Regions from separate parts of the Micromonospora sp. CPCC 205558 genome, predicted to be linked through region 3. Evidence: riboswitches for the same ligand, from Rfam matches in the RefSeq annotation. Region 3 holds a riboswitch; each other region holds the start of a gene.
What was found. Region 3 has a riboswitch for cyclic di-AMP ahead of V6U86_RS26420 (coiled-coil domain-containing protein). Riboswitches for the same ligand answer to the same signal wherever they lie in the genome.
Positions count from the first base shown of each region.

Region 1: it holds a riboswitch for cyclic di-AMP, as region 3 does, so the genes downstream of both, V6U86_RS08540 (C40 family peptidase) here and V6U86_RS26420 (coiled-coil domain-containing protein) in region 3, are expected to answer to the same signal.
Region 2: it holds a riboswitch for cyclic di-AMP, as region 3 does, so the genes downstream of both, V6U86_RS06935 (coiled-coil domain-containing protein) here and V6U86_RS26420 (coiled-coil domain-containing protein) in region 3, are expected to answer to the same signal.

Region 1 is NZ_JBAKHR010000006.1:258,871-264,138, reverse strand. It holds gene V6U86_RS08565 (acyltransferase) at 1-121, opposite strand, end outside; gene V6U86_RS08560 (hypothetical protein) at 507-716, shown strand; tRNA gene V6U86_RS08555 (tRNA-Gly) at 784-857, opposite strand; gene V6U86_RS08550 (pyridoxamine 5'-phosphate oxidase family protein) at 1,223-1,780, opposite strand; gene dcd (dCTP deaminase) at 1,880-2,458, shown strand; gene V6U86_RS08540 (C40 family peptidase) at 2,533-3,510, opposite strand; cyclic di-AMP (ydaO/yuaA leader) riboswitch at 3,587-3,722, opposite strand; gene V6U86_RS08535 (N-acetylmuramoyl-L-alanine amidase) at 3,958-5,268, shown strand, end outside.
Region 2 is NZ_JBAKHR010000005.1:401,722-406,989, forward strand. It holds gene V6U86_RS06925 (HelD family protein) at 86-2,203, shown strand; gene V6U86_RS06930 (cation diffusion facilitator family transporter) at 2,310-3,227, shown strand; cyclic di-AMP (ydaO/yuaA leader) riboswitch at 3,371-3,502, shown strand; gene V6U86_RS06935 (coiled-coil domain-containing protein) at 3,508-4,569, shown strand; gene V6U86_RS06940 (DUF2269 domain-containing protein) at 4,713-5,240, shown strand.
Region 3 is NZ_JBAKHR010000028.1:35,312-40,579, reverse strand. It holds gene V6U86_RS26430 (heavy metal translocating P-type ATPase) at 1-1,813, opposite strand, end outside; gene V6U86_RS26425 (YibE/F family protein) at 2,126-3,496, shown strand; cyclic di-AMP (ydaO/yuaA leader) riboswitch at 3,663-3,793, shown strand; gene V6U86_RS26420 (coiled-coil domain-containing protein) at 3,798-4,817, shown strand; gene V6U86_RS26415 (carbonic anhydrase) at 4,874-5,268, opposite strand, start outside.

The sequences.
Region 1 (5,268 bases), on a different contig from region 3:
CCACAATCCGGTTGTTGCGGCCCTTGAAAGTGATGGAAATATTCCCGCCGATTATCCCCTCGCAGGCAATGCTGTTGCCCTCGTCGTCGGAGTACTCGGATAGCTGAGCGACTTTTCCCATCTCGATAGTCTAACGACATGCGGGATCCCGCTAATCGACCGGGCGGCCGACTGTGGAGATGCACCGCGGCCCGGTCTTGACCTTCGATGAGGTCATCGCGAAGGTGCCGTCAGGGCCCGCGTCGTGGTACCACGCTCCCCGACGCCGGCCTTTTGGGACGAACCGGAGCTAGCCCTCTTTTCCACCGTCCGTCGCAAAAGGGGCTGATTGTCGACCCACGGAATAACCGTATCTGCACTAGGGATTTCTCGTCATATTTGGCATTCCACGGGAGCCACTCAGCCATCCCGTACGCCATCGACCCGCCCTCCTAGGGAGCGGGCCGCCGCCCGGCCGGCCTTGACGCAGGTTCGGACGCTGGCGGGTCGGGCGGTGGTCTGCTCGCTTGCCTGGCTTCCACTTTCACGGCCTGCGGCAAACCGGCAACACCCTCGCCTCGCGGACCGGGGCGAGTCTCGCCGACCTGATGGCGCGGATGGGTCACGCCTCGACTCGCGCCGCGATGATCTACCAGCACACCGCCCGCGAACAGGACGAGCAGATCGCCGACGCGCTCAGCTCGCAGATCAAGAAGAGTCAGGATCGGACACGGTAAGCGCAAGAAGTGATAGCAACGAATGAGGCCCCAGCCAGGGAACAAGTCCTGAGCTGGGGCCTCACGGTGGAGCGGGTGACGGGAATCGAACCCGCACTGTCAGCTTGGGAAGCTGATGTTCTGCCATTGAACTACACCCGCAAGCGGCACCACTGTACCCGAGTCGTCGTGCCCGTGCACCCAGGTACCCCCGCCGACTGGAGGTGTCCGCATACCGCACGGCTCGGGGCGACCCGGGTTGATCCACTCGACTTCCTGAAAGTCGGGGCGTCCGAAGCGCCGGGACACCGCGGTTTCACCCAAACCGAGTTGATCATGCGGAGCGGCGGAACGCCGGGCCGGGTGAGGGTAGGGATGGGGACACGTCGGGCCGGGCCGGACCAGGCGGGGTGAGGTGGGGGCACGCCGGGCCGGGCGAGGCGGCGGAACGCCGGGCCGGGCGACGCGTACGCCCGGTGCCGGCTCCGTGACGACGGAGCCGGCACCGATGATCTTCCGGCCTGCGGTCAGGCGGCCGTGCACTGGACGTCACGGCTGAGGCGGGTCGGGCGCGCCGGCGGGACGGCCAGTGGGGCGGCCACCGCCGACGGGGAGTTTGGGTCGAGCCAGACCCGCACGGCCGGCCGACCCGGCGCGAGCCCCGGCACCCCAGCAATGTGCTGCTCACGTCGGGTGAGCATCGCCACGTCGATGGTGAACTCGAAGAGCCGCCAGTCGACCTGCGGCTCGGCCCGGGCGCTCTGCGCCAGCTGCGCCACCCGGACCGGATCGGTCACCGGACGGGCCCGCCCCGCCACGTACGCCTCGTCGTCGCTCTCCTCAGCGGGGAACGAGTGCAGCGCGTAGCGGCCGTCCCGTTCGAGGTCACGGCGCTTGGGCGAGTCGATGATGAAGCAGAACAGCCCCTCGGTGGTGATGACCGGGGAGACCGGATGGACGCGGGGCCCGCCGTCGGCGCGGACCGTGGCCAGATAGCCGAAGCCCGGCCCGTACTGCTGGAGGAGAACGCGGATCCCGTCGGCGAGTCGGGGCTCGTCGGCGGCGAATTCGGACCAGGAAGCCATGTGGGCATTCTATCGAACAAATGTACGAGCAGCGACCTCGACGCGCTGGTCACCGGCACCGAATCCGGCCACTTTTGGCGACGCGGCTATGGTGGTCCGATGCTGCTCTCCGACCGCGACCTGGTCTCCGAGATCAAGGCCGGCACGCTGGGCCTGGAGCCGTTCGAGCCCACCCTGGTCCAACCGTCCAGCATCGACGTCCGACTCGACCGGCTGTTCCGGGTCTTCAACAACCACCTCTACACCCACATCGATCCCGCCATGCAGCAGGACGACCTGACCTCGGTGGTCGAGGTCCCCGACGGCGAGCCGTTCGTGCTGCACCCGGGGGAGTTCGTCCTCGCCTCGACACTGGAGGTCATCTCGCTGGGCGACCAGCTCGCCGGCCGGCTGGAGGGCAAGAGCTCCCTGGGCCGGCTCGGGCTGCTCACGCACTCCACCGCGGGTTTCATCGACCCGGGCTTCTCGGGTCACGTGACGCTGGAACTCTCGAACGTGGCGAACCTGCCGATCACCCTGTGGCCGGGCATGAAGATCGGCCAGCTCTGCATCTTCCGGCTCTCCTCGCCGGCCGAGCACCCGTACGGCTCGGTGGTCTACGGCTCGCGCTACCAGGGCCAGCGGGGGCCGACACCCAGCCGCGCCTGGCAGCACTGGCGCACCTGGCCCACCCGCTGAGGTTCAGCCGCTAGGACCGAGACGACGAGGGCCCGCCGCGACGGATCGCGACGGGCCCTTCGGTCATCCAAGGGTCAGCCTGGGCGGCCGTAGCTGTGGATCGGGCCGTCGTCGACCTTCTTCATCTTGACCGGTTGACCGGCCTGCGAGGCGTGCACCACCCAGCCGCCGCCGACGTACATGCCGACGTGGTGGATGTCGCTGTAGTAGAAGACCAGGTCGCCGGGGCGCAGGTCGCCCCTGCTGACGTTCTTCGTGACCCGGCTCTGCGCGGCGGCGTTGTGCGGCAGGGACACGCCGGCCTTCGCCCAGGCGGCCAGCATCAGCCCGGAGCAGTCGTACGAGTTCGGGCCCTCGGCACCCCACACGTAGGGCTTGCCGATCTGCGCGCAGGCGAACTTGACCGCGGTACCTGCGGCGCCGCCGGGGTAGCTACCCGGGCAGGGCGCCGGGCGCAGCGGGCCGCCGCCGCCGTTGCCGTACACCTTGAGGCGCAGCTTCTGCAGGCGGTCGATCTCTTCGTTGATCTGCTTCTTCTTCGCCGCCAACTGAGCTTCGGTGCGGGCCAGCTGGGACACCATCTCGTCGAGCGGCGCCTTCTGCGCGGCCAGCTGGTCGCGCAGGTCGGCCACCTGGCGTACGTCCTTCTGCTGGTTGTGCGCGAAGCGGTCGAGGATTTCGAGCTGGCCGACCACCTCGCTGGGCGACCGGCTGCCCAGTACGGCGTTGACGGTCGAGACGTTCTCACCCATGTAGGCACGTGCGGCCAGGGCGCCGACCTTGTCCAACGCGGCGTCGACCTGACGCTCCAGCGGGGCGATCCGGGCGGCCAGCGCGTCGGCCTGCTTGCGCTTCGCGGCGAGGTCGGCGCGGGTGGCGTTGTGCCGTTCGATGATCGGTTCGAGCTTGTTCCAGTCGGCGTCGATCTGGCGCTCGATCTCGGCGACGGACGGGTCGGCGTGGGCCGCCGTGGCACTGCCGGTCAGGACGACGGCGATGCCGGCCAGCGCGGCGAGTGCGGTGGTGAAGCGGGACCAGCGTGGGCGCGGCACGATCGACGCAGGGCCGGCTGATGCCGACCGCTCGGACGACGGCCGCGGGGCATGGAGTGCCACCGGGGTTCCGTACTCCTTCTTCCTGACCGCCTACCGGGTTAGCTGACGGGTTCGGGCGGGAAGTCGGCGCCCTACCGCAGTGGCTGCGGATTCACCCCGAGGGACCTGGGTCCCCGGTTCGCTCGGAAACGACTCGGCGGTGTCGGTCCGTTACCGCCCGGGTTGGGCGGAGCTGCTGTCGGGCCGACGAATGACCAGAGTAGAGACGCTTGTTACCGATCCGCAACCCGTTCGGCCGTGACACTCCGTACCGATTGGGCGAGGTCACCGACCGTGTGTGAAGAATTCTTTCCGCACGCTTCGATAGATAGAAAGGTATTGACCTGGCCTGCCGGGCGGCGCGATGGTGACCTGACCTCACTCCGCGAGAATCTAGGGGGTTCGATGCACCATTCAACCCTGTCCGCCGGCTGGCGCGCACTGCTCGCCGCCACCGTGGTCGCCGCAGCGACCACGGTGCCATTCTCCGCCGGCCCGGCCGCCGCCGCGCCAACCACCGACCGCCAGCAGCAGTACGCCGCCGCAGCCACCGAGTACGGCGTGCCGACGGTCGTGTTGCTCGGCGTCTCCTACCTGGAGTCGCGCTGGGACGCCAACGCCGGCACACCGAGCACCAGTGGCGGCTACGGCCCGATGCACCTGACCGATGCGCGGCACGTGGCCGCCCTACCCGGGCGCGGTCACCACGACGCCGGAGCCGAGGACCCACGCGGCGACGACTCCCGTCCCGCCCGGGTCCCCGCGCCCCGGCCGGTCGAGGCCCCAGCGCCGTCCACCACCGCGTTGCAGACCGTGGACGCCGCCGCCACGCTGACCGGCGTCGCCCCCGAGGCGCTACGCACCGACGCCGGCCTCAACATCCGGGGTGGGGCCGCGCTGCTGAGCGCGTACCAACGGGAGTTGGGCGCTCCGGTGGGCGCGGACACCGACCCGGCTGCCTGGTACGGCGCGGTGGCCCGCTACTCCGGCGCGGACAGCGCCGACGCCGCCGCCGCCTTCGCCGACGAGGTCTTCACCACCATCGGCGCGGGCGCGTCCCGGATGACCGACGACGGCCAGCGGATCACCCTGCCGGCCCGCGCGGTGCGACCCGAACGTTCCTGGTTGGACCGTCTGGGCCTGCGCCGGCTGGCCCGCCCGGACGGGGTGGAGTGCCCGCGCACCATCTCCTGCGAGTGGATCCCGGCCCCCTACGAAGCGTTCGGCGACGGGGACTACGGCAACCACGACCTCTCCGACCGGCCCGCCCGGCAGAAAATCGAATACATCGTCATCCACGACACCGAGGCGAGTTGGGCGACGACCCTGCAACTCGTCCAGGATCCGACCTACGTGAGCTGGCACTACTCGCTGCGCTCGGTCGACGGGCACATCGCCCAGCATGTGTTGACCAAGGACGTCGGCTGGCACGCCGGCAACTGGTACGTGAACGCGAAGTCGATCGGGCTGGAACACGAGGGCTTCGCGGCGCAGGGGACCTGGTACACCGAGGCGATGTACCGGACCTCGGCGAAGCTGGTCCGGCATCTGGCGCTGCGGCTGGGCATCCCACTGGACCGCCAGCACATCATCGGGCACGACAACGTGCCCGGCACCACCGCCGCGACCGTGCCCGGAATGCACTGGGACCCGGGGCCGTACTGGGACTGGACGCACTACTTCGACCTGCTGCACGCACCTCGACTGGACACCGGC
Region 2 (5,268 bases), on a different contig from region 3:
GGCGGGTCGAGCCGAGGGCCGTACCCTTCTGCGGTTGGCCCGCGCGGTTCCCGCCGCCTGCCAGCGACCTTTGAAGGAGCGTGCGTTGACCGACCAGAACGGCCTGGAGCAGGAGATCGCCGTCGAGCAACGGCACCTCGACCGGGTGTACGCCCGGCTGGCCGAGCTGCGGCGGTCGGCCGTCCGCGCCGAGCGCGACGGCTACCGGATGGCGCGGGTGGGCACGCACGGCGCACTGGTCGAGCGCGACGCGATGGTCTTCCACGCGGCGCAGCGGCGGCACACCCTGGACGCCGAGCACGAGGGGCTGGTCTTCGGCCGGCTGGATCTGCGCGACCGTCAGGTGCTGCACGTCGGGCGACTCGGAATCCGCGACGAGGACGCCGTCACGCTGGTCGTCGACTGGCGCGCGCCGGCCGCCGCCGCCTTCTACCAGGCCACCCCGGCGCAGCCGCTGGACGTGGTGCGGCGCCGCACGATCCAGTCCCGCGCCGAGCGGGTCACCCGGATCGAGGACGACCTGCTGGACCCGAACGCCGCCCCGGAGGGGATGACGGTCGTCGGTGACGGCGCGTTGCTGGCCACCCTCTCCAAGGCCACCGGTCGGGGCATGCGCGACATCGTGGCGACCATCCAGCGGGAGCAGGACGAGGCGATCCGCTCGCCCGGCTCGGGGGTGACCATCGTCGCGGGCGGCCCCGGCACCGGCAAGACCGCGGTGGCCCTGCACCGGGCCGCGTTCCTGCTGTACTCCGACCGCAGTCGCTACGCGGGCGGCGGAATCCTGGTGGTCGGCCCGTCGTCGGTCTTCGTCGAGTACATCGGCTCCGTGCTGCCGTCGCTCGGTGAGGACACCGCGACCCTGCACTCGCTGGGCACCCTCTTTCCGGGGATGAGCGCCACCCGTACCGACCCGCCCGAGGTGGCGGCGGTGAAGGGCTCGCTGCGGATGCGCCGGGTGCTGGAGCGCGCGGCCCGCGACGCGGTGCCGGGCGGCCCAGGTGAGCTGCGCCTGCTCTACCGGGGCACGCTGCTGCGGCTGGACCGGGCCGCGCTGGACCGCATCCGGGACCGCGCGCTGCAACGCGGCGCGCGGCGCAACGAGGTGCGCCGGGCCGGTTTCGACGGGGTGTTCGCCGCGCTGTGGGCGCAGGCCCGTGAGCTGAGCAGCGGTCGGCTGCCGGAGCAGCCGGCCTTCGAGGCGGAGATCGCCGAGCGGTCGGAGTTCCGGGAGTTCCTCAAGGCGTGGTGGCCTCGGCTGCACCCCCGGCACGTGCTCGGCTGGCTGGCGCAGCCGGACCGGCTGCGCCGGTACGCCGGGGGGATCCTCTCCTCGGCGGAGATCCGGCTGCTCGACGCCGCGTACCGGAACCTGGACTCGGCCGGGCTGACCATCGCCGACGTGGCGCTGCTGGACGAGTTGGACGCGCTGCTCGGTAAGCCCGCGCAGCCGGCCCGGGCGCGACGCGATCCCTTCCAGCTCGCCGGTGGTGTCCGCGAGCTGAGCACCCTCGGCGAACGGCAGCGGGCCGCTCGCGCGGCGGCCCGGGAGCGTCCGGAGGACTACCGGGATTACGCGCACGTGGTTGTGGACGAGGCGCAGGACGTCTCGCCGATGCAGTGGCGGATGCTCGGTCGGCGCGGCCGACTGGCCTCCTGGACCGTGGTGGGCGACCCCGCGCAGACCGCGTGGACCGGCGATCCGGAGGAGTTGACCCGAGCCCGCGACCAGGCGCTGGGCCGGCGCAAGCGACACGATTTCACGCTCACCACCAACTACCGCAACTCGGCGGAGATCTTCGCGGTGGCGGCGGCGGAGATCCGCCGGCTCTACCCCGACCTGCCGCTGCCGACCGCCGTCCGCTCCACCGGCGTCGAACCGGTCGAGCTGGTGGTGCCCGCGCCAGGGTTGGAGACCGCGACCGTGGAGGCCGCCGCCGGCCTGCTGGCCGAGGTGGAGGGCACGGTCGGGGTGATCACGCCGGTCCCCCGCCGCGACGAGGTCGCTGGTTGGCTCGGCGCGCTCGGCGCGCCCAGGTTGCAGGTGGTGACCAGCTTGGAGGCCAAGGGCATGGAGTACGACGGGGTGGTGCTGGTCGCCCCGAGTGAGATCCGGGCGGATCCGGGTGCCGGGGTACGCACCCTGTACGTGGCGCTCTCCCGGGCCACCCAGCGGCTCACCACCATCGACCCGACCGGCTGACGTGCGCGGACTGCCGCCAGCGAGAGGCGCTGCGCGTACACTTGCACACATAGCGATGTGAGCATACATTTGACCGGGTCCCGGCCGGCGGCGGAAGGTAATTCTCGTGGGCGCAGGTCATGACCACCACCATGGGTCCGTCGCCAATGCCGCACACCAGCACCGGGGTCGACTCTGGGCGGCGTTCGGGCTGCTCGCCACCCTGATGATGGTCGAGGCGGTGGCCGCTCTGCGCACCGGCTCGCTCGCCCTGCTCTCCGACGCCGGGCACATGTTCACCGACGTGCTCGGCATCGGGATGGCGCTCGCCGCGATCACGGCGACCCGGCGGGCCACCGGCGATCCGCAGCGCACCTTCGGGCTCTATCGACTAGAGGTGCTCGCCGCGCTGGCCAACGCCCTCCTGCTCTCCGGCGTCGCGATCTACGTGGTGATCGAGGCGCTTCGCCGTTTCGGCGACCCACACGAGGTAATCGCCGGCCCGATGCTCGCGGTGGCCGTGCTCGGCCTGCTCGCGAACATCGCCGCCTTCGCCCTGCTGCGCGCCGGGGCTCGGGAGAGCATCAACCTCCAGGGCGCCTACCTGGAGGTGCTCGGCGACCTGCTCGGCTCGCTCGGCGTCATCGGCGCGGCGCTGCTCATCACGGTCACCGACTGGTGGTGGGCCGACCCCCTGGTCGCGGTCGCCATCGGCGTGTTCATCCTGCCGCGTACCTGGCGGCTGGCCCGTGCCGCCATCCGCATCCTGGTGCAGGCCGCACCGGAGCACCTCCAGGTGACCGCCGTGCACGACCGGCTGGCGGCGGTCCCCGGTGTCGTCGAGGTGCACGACCTGCACGTCTGGACGCTCACCTCGGGCATGGAGGTGGCCTCGGCACACCTGACCATGGCACCCGGCGCGGAGGTCGGCGCGGTGCTCACCGCGGCGCGTACGGCCCTGCACGACGACTTCCGCATCGAGCACGCGACGTTGCAGATCGAGCCCGGTGCCACCTCCGGAGCGTGTGGCTCCATCGAGTGGTGACGGGGCTTTTCAGAGCATTGCTCGACTTTCGGCCCAATTTTCGGTGATGACGCACGCACCGTCCGTCACATTGGCTGCAGCCGCCCCACCGGCACCGGTAGGCTCGGTCCCGGCCTCCACCAGGCGGCGCCTCCCGGCGCCGGTGGCGGTCGCCGCCTAATCGCCCAACTGGGCGAACCGGGGAACCATGTTCCTGGGGTGCATCCGCGTCAGCGGTAGGGATCTTCCGTCCCGAACCCGTCAGCTAACCCGGTCGGCGGCTGACGGAAGGACATGCGCAGTGGCACCAGCACGACCACCCGCCGCCCGACTGGCGGCCCTGATCGTCGCGATGTTCGCCCTCGGCGTCGCGCTTCCGGCCGGCACCGCCTCGGCCGCTCCCCCGACCGGCCTGCGAGCTGCCGCACCCGACTCCGACGAGGAGGGCGGCACCCCGGCGTTGCGCGCCCAACTCGAGGCGGCCAGCAAGGGCTATCTGGACGCGAAGCGCGCCCTGGACACCTCCGTACAACGGCAGCAGCAGCTCGCCACCCAGCTGAAGACCATCGAGGTCGAGATCGACCAGCGCAACGGCAAGGTCGGCGAGATCGCCGAAGTGGCGTACCGGACCGGACGGCTCGGCGCGATGTCGGCGCTGCTCAACAGCAGCACTCCGGAAGGCTTCATGGACCGGGCGGCCGCGCTGGACGCGGTGGCCGCCAACGAGGACCGGGTGCTGCGCGACCTGTTGAAGAGCAAGGACCAGGCCAACCGCACCCGGGTCGCCCTGGACAGCGAGATCCTCGAACAGCGCAAGCAGGTCACGGTGATGGCCAAGCGCAAGGAACAGGCCGAACGGGCCCTGGCCGTGGCCACCACACCCAAGACGCGGACCACCGCCGACACCTCCAACCGGGGCACCTCCACCGCCAACGCGACGGCGGCGCCCCGCAACTCCGACGGCTCCTGGCCGTCGGAGTCGTGCAGCGTCAACGACCCCACGCCGGCCAGCGGGTGCATCACCCCGCGCACCCTGCACGCGCTCAACCAGGCGAAGGCCGCAGGCTTCACCCGGTACGTCTCGTGCCACCGCCCCAGCGGCTCCGGTGAACACCCGAAGGGTCGGGCCTGCGACTTCGCCGCGCAGAAGGGTGGCTTCGGCGGCGCCGCGACCGGTGGCGACAAGACCTACGGCAACAACCTGGCCGCGTACTTCATCCGCAACGCGGACCGGCTCGCCGTGCTCTACGTGATCTGGTACCGGCAGATCTGGCTGCCCAGCAGCGGGTGGAAGTCGTACAGCGGGGCGCACGGCACCCCGTCCACCGACCACACCAACCACGTACACCTGTCGGTCTACTGACCCGCGCGTGGTGATGCCTGTGAGTCGTCCTGGCGACTCACAGGCATCACGCACGTCCGGGGCCGGGCTACGTCGCCGGGCGTACCCCTGATGTCGTCGCTCGTCGGACGACCCGGTCGGGGGCCGGCGGGCAGCATCGCGGTATGCCTCGGATCCGACCCACCACCCGCAAGGCGCTGCTCACCCTGCACCTCGTCACCTCGCTCGGCTGGCTCGGCACCGACCTGGTGCTGCTCACCCTCGGCGTCGCCGTGCAGCGGGGCGCCGACCCGGCGGTGGTCTATCCGGTCAGCGCCCTGATCGGCACGGTGCTGTTCGCGCCGCTGAGCATCATGGTCTGGGTGATCGGAGTCGCCAGTTCGCTGCTCACCCCGTGGGGCCTGCTGCGCCACCGCTGGGTGCTGGTCAAGCTCGTGCTCACCACGGTGATGGTCGGGCTGGTGCTGTTCCTGCTCACCCCGAACCTGCGCCACGCCGGAGCGGTCGGCGCCGCCCTGCCCGCACGCGATCGCGCCGACCTGGTCATCGCGCCGGCGGTGTCGACGAGCCTGATGATCATCGCGACGGTGCTCTCCACCTACAAGCCGTGGGGCCGCCGCCGCACCGCCGCAGCCACCCGCACCGCCGCAGCCACCCGCACCGGCGGTGGCCGCGCTACCGCACGGCAGTAGCGACCGCCGCACACCGATGATCGTGCTC
Region 3 (5,268 bases):
GCACCACCCCGGCGGACTCGATCGCCACATCGGTGCCCGCGCCGATCGCGATACCCACGTCCGCCCGGGCCAGCGCCGGCGCGTCGTTCACCCCGTCGCCGACCATCGCCACCACCAACCCCCGCCGCTGGAGCTCGGCCACCCGATCATCCTTCTCGGCCGGCAGCACCTCGGCGAAGACCTCGTCGACGCCCGCTCGGAAGCCGAGGTCGGCGGCGACCGCCTCGGCCACCGGCCGCGCGTCACCAGTGATCATGGCGATGATCCGGACACCCTCGGCGCGCAACTCGTCGACGGCGCGCCGGGCCTCCGGACGCACCTCGTCGGTCAACGCGAACGCACCGAGCACGGTGTCCGGCAGCCGCACCAGGTGCAACACCGCCGCACCCCGTGCCGACCACCGCGCGGTCGCGGCCTCCACCTCCGCCGGGAGCGGAAGGCCCAGCTCCCGCAGCAGCGCCGGCCCGCCCACCGCGTACTGCGTACCGTCGATTGTCGCCTGCACCCCGCGGCCCGGCATCGCCCGAAACCCGGCGGCCCGGGCCGGGCCGGTCGACCCGGCCGCCGCCACGATCGCCCGGGCCAACGGATGTTCGCTCTCCGACTCGACGCCGGCCGCGATCCGCAGCACCTCGTCCCGTTCGATGCCCGGCGCCGCCACCAAATCGGTCACCCCGTGCTCGCCCCGGGTCAGCGTGCCGGTCTTGTCGAAGAGCACCGCGCCGACCGTCCGCATCCGCTCCAACGCCAACCGGTCCTTGACCAGGATCCCGGACCGCGCGGCGAGCGCGGTGGAGAGCGCGACGACAAGCGGGATGGCGAGACCCAGCGCGTGCGGGCAGGCGATCACCAGGACGGTGACCGCACGGACCACCGCCTCGTCCGGCTGACCGAGCGCGGTCCAGACCAGCACGGTCAGCACGGCGGTGCCGGTGGCCAGGTAGAACAGCGCGGCGGCGAACCGGTCGGCCAACAGCTGGGCCCGTCCACCGGAGGCCTGGGCCTGCGCGACCATCCGCTCGATGCCGGCGAGGGCCGTCTGCTCACCCACCGCCTCCACGCGTACCCGGATCGCCGAGTCGGTGGCGACGGTGCCGGCCACCACCCGGTCGCCCGTCGACCGGGCGACCGGTCGCGACTCGCCGGTGATCATCGACTCGTCCAGCTCGGCACCGCCCTCGACCACCCGGCCGTCCGCCGGCACCCGACCTCCCGGCCGGACCAGCACCACGTCCCCGATCCGCAGACCGGTCACCGGCACCGCCTCGACCCGTCCGTCCGCCGCCACCCGTTCGGCCTCGTCCGGCAACAGCGCGGCCAGCGCCGCCAACGCGCCCTGCGCCTGCCCGATGGCCTTCATCTCCTGCCAGTGCCCGAGCAGCATGATGGTGACCAGCGCGGCCAACTCCCACCAGAAGTCCAGGTCGAAGGCGCCGAGGCTGGTCGCCAGGGACGCGGCGTACGCGACGGTGATCGCCATCGCGACCAGCAGCATCATCCCGGGCGCCCGGTCCCGCACCTCGCGGACCGCGCCGACCAGGAACGGCCAACCGCCCCACCAGAACACCACCGAGCCGAGCACCGGGCCCACCCAGGGCCGCCCGGGAACACCCTCCCCGGCCAGGCCCAACTGATTCGACACGAGATGACTCGTCAGCACCACCGGGATGGTCAACACCAGGCAGACCCAGAACCGGCGGCGGAACATCGCCGGATCGTGCCCGGCGTGCTTGTCGTGCCCGGCGTGCTTGTCGTGCGGCGTGGGTCCGGCGCGCTGCGGGTGATCGGGTTCGGGCGGTGACGGAGCGGGCATGGTTCCAACATGCCGCCCCGGGGGCCGTCACGCGAGTGGTTCGGCCACCCGACACTCCGCCACGACCTGCAACCCGCGGGCGGGCTGGCTAGCATCTCCCGCGATGGCCCTCCGTATGCCGCTGCACAGTTGGGCACCGACGCCGCCACGACCTGACGTCGCCCCCCGGCCGACCAGGCCGAACACTGACCGTCCGTGATCAAGCGGTCGTCTGGCAGCGATACGCCCCGCCGCCCGCCGCATTCCCACCGAAACGGTGAACCGCCCGGCCCGCTGACCCGTACCCCGCACTGGATCGTTGGGAGTCTCGCCTTGGGTTCCGACCACACCCGCCCGGCTCCGTCCGCCCCACCGAGGGCGCGACGGATCCTCGTCGTGACGGTGGTACCCCTCTTCGTCGCCACCGTGCTCGCCGCGGTGCTGCTCTGGCCGCGCAGCGGGTCACCGCAGACCGACGGTGGCGCGGACCTGCCGCGCTACTCCGGCACGGTCACCCGGGTGGTGAGCGAGCCGTGCCCGCCGATGCCGTCGGTCCCCGACGGCACACCGGGGGTCGGCGACCGACGGTGCGGCACTGTCGACGTCCGGGTGGACGACGGGCCGACCGCCGGCCAACAGGTACGGACCCCGGTGCCGGACGGACCCGGCGCACCACGGGTCGAGGTCGGCGACAAGGTCATCCTGGTCGAGCTGGCCGATCCCACCGATCCCACCACCAGCAACTGGAACATCGCCGAGCACCAGCGCGGCACCCCGATGGTGTGGCTGGCGGTGGTCTTCGCGGCCGCGATCGTCGCGTTCGGCCGGTGGCGGGGTCTGGCCGCGCTCGCCGGGTTGGCCGCCAGCTTCGCCATCCTGCTCACCTTCGTGCTGCCGGGCATCGGCGCCGGCAGGTCACCACTGCTGGTGGCGGTGGTGGGCGCCGCCCTGATCATGTTCGTGGTGCTCTATCTGACGCACGGGGTCACCGCACAGACCTCTGTCGCTGTGCTCGGCACCCTGGGCAGCCTGGTGCTGACCGGCGTACTCGCCACCATCGCTACGGCCGCGACCCACCTCACCGGCTTCGGCAGCGAGGACGCCACCACCCTGTCGATGTTCCAGGGCGACGTGGACCTGCACGGTCTGCTGCTCGCCGGGATCATCATCGGATCGCTCGGAGTGCTCGACGACGTGACTGTCACCCAGGCGGCCACCGTCACCGAATTGGCGAACGCCAACCCCGGGCTGACCCGGTTGCAGCTGTACCGGGCGGCCACCCGGGTCGGCCGCGCGCACATCGCCTCCACCGTCAACACCATCGTCCTGGCGTACGCGGGCGCCTCGCTACCCCTGTTGCTCCTGCTCACCGCCGACTCGCGACCGATCGGGCAGATCCTCACCAGTGAGTTCCTCGCTCAGGAGATCGTCCGCAGCGCGGTCGCCACCCTCGGTCTGATCGCCGCCGTGCCGCTGACCACCGGGCTGGCCGCCGTCGTGACCGCCGCCGGGCGCACCGATGCGACGCCGTCCGCCGACACGCCCGCGTCGCGACCCCAGCCGCGTCGCACGGAGGCACTGGCCGCACTCATCTCACCGCGAACGGCCGGCTCCAACGAGCTGAACCGGCCGCGGGCCGCACCCCCATCCGAGGCCACCGACCGGTGGCCGGAGTCGAACAGGAGCACGGATACGGCATGGTGACACTCCTCAGCGTGACCAGATCGGGCATCCACCCTGAGAACCGCGTCACTGGTCACTTAACGTTATGGCGAAATGACGCTTTTGATCGGCATCCAGGCGTAGCTCACCCGGTCGACTCTCGGGTAACCTCGCTGCCGGTTACCGATGAAGGCGCGAAGCGGCGCCTGCGGTGCCACCGCCCAATCGCCAACCGGCGAGCCGGGGACCCAGGTACCTGGGGTGAATCCGCGTCAGCGGTAGGGGCCGCTTCCGCCCCGAACCCGTCAGCTAACCCGGTCGGCGGTCGACGGAAGGGAACATTGTGACGGCACCCCTACGCCGCTGGTTGACACCCGCGGTGGCCGTGATCGCCGCACTGACCGTGCTCGCCGGGCCAATCCCGGCGGTCGCCGCCCCGACGAACCCCACACCGTCCGGGCACGAGGAGGACGGCGAGCCCAAGCTGCTCAACGACGTCATCGAGCAGGCCAACCGCGACTACTCCGCCGCCAAGTCCAAGCTGGACAAATCCAAGAAGCGGCAGAGCGAGTTGGCCGCGGAGGTCGACCGGGCCAACGCCGACCTGGCAGCGCTGGCCCCGCAGGTCGGGCAGATCGCCGCCCAGGCCTACCGGACCGGCCGGATCGGCGCGATCGCGATGCTGCTGGAGAGCGACGCCCCCGACTCGTTCGTCCAGCGCGCGGCCGTGCTCGACGAGATGAACATGGTCAACGAGAAGAAGCTCTCCGAGGTCAACGAGGTGAAGGCCCGCGCCGAGCAGGCCAAGCTGGCCCTCGACACGGAGGTTCGGGAGCAGCAGAAGCAGACCGCCCTGATGGCGAAGCGGAAGAGCGAGGCCGACAAGGCGCTCTCCCTCGTCGGCGGTAAGGGCTTCACCGGCGGCCTGGTGGACGCCACCTCTCCGGTCGCGAAGATCGGCCCGGGTCGCACGGCCGACGGTGACTGGAAGGCCCAGTCGTGCAGCGAGAACGACCCCACCACGTCCGGCTGCGTCACCCCCCGCACGCTGCACGCGTACAAGGAGGTCAAGCGGGCCGGCTTCAACCGGTTCGTCGGCTGCTACCGCTCCGGTGGGCCGTGGGAGCACCCAAAGGGCCGCGCCTGCGACTGGTCGCTCCAGAAGAGCGGCTTCTCGCCGTGGCACAACGAAGACACCCGGACGTACGGCAACAACGTCGCCGCGTTCCTCATCCGTAACGCCGACCGGCTCGGCATCTACTACGTGATCTGGAACCGGCAGATCTGGTTCCCGGCCACCGGCTGGAAGTCGTACAGCGGGCCATCGAACCACACCGACCACGTCCACATGTCGCTGCTCTGACCCGCTCGATCCCCGTCGAGGGCCGTTCCGCGTGACGCGGAGCGGCCCTCGTCGCGTCAAACGGTGGCCGGGGAGTCCAGCGTCGCGAAGCCTGCCGGCACGGCGGCCACCGGGCGTGCCGCTCCGGCGGCCAGCCGGTAGGACATCCCCACCACCGCGCACCGCCCCCGCGTCACCTCGTCGGCAAGCACCGGGGACTGCCCGAGCAACGTCGCGACGGTCTGTGCGATGTGGATGTCGACAATGCCGTCAATGTCATCCACGCCCTCGGCCTCGGCCCGGCGCAGGCTGGGCAGCACGGCGTCGACCACCGCGCGCAGATGGCCACTCGGTGCGGTACCGGTCGCGGCGGACTCTCGGGCGGCCTGCACCGCACCGCACGAGTCGTGGCCGAGCACCACCACCAGCGGAGTGCCGAGCACGGTCACCGCGTACTCGACGCTGCCGAGCA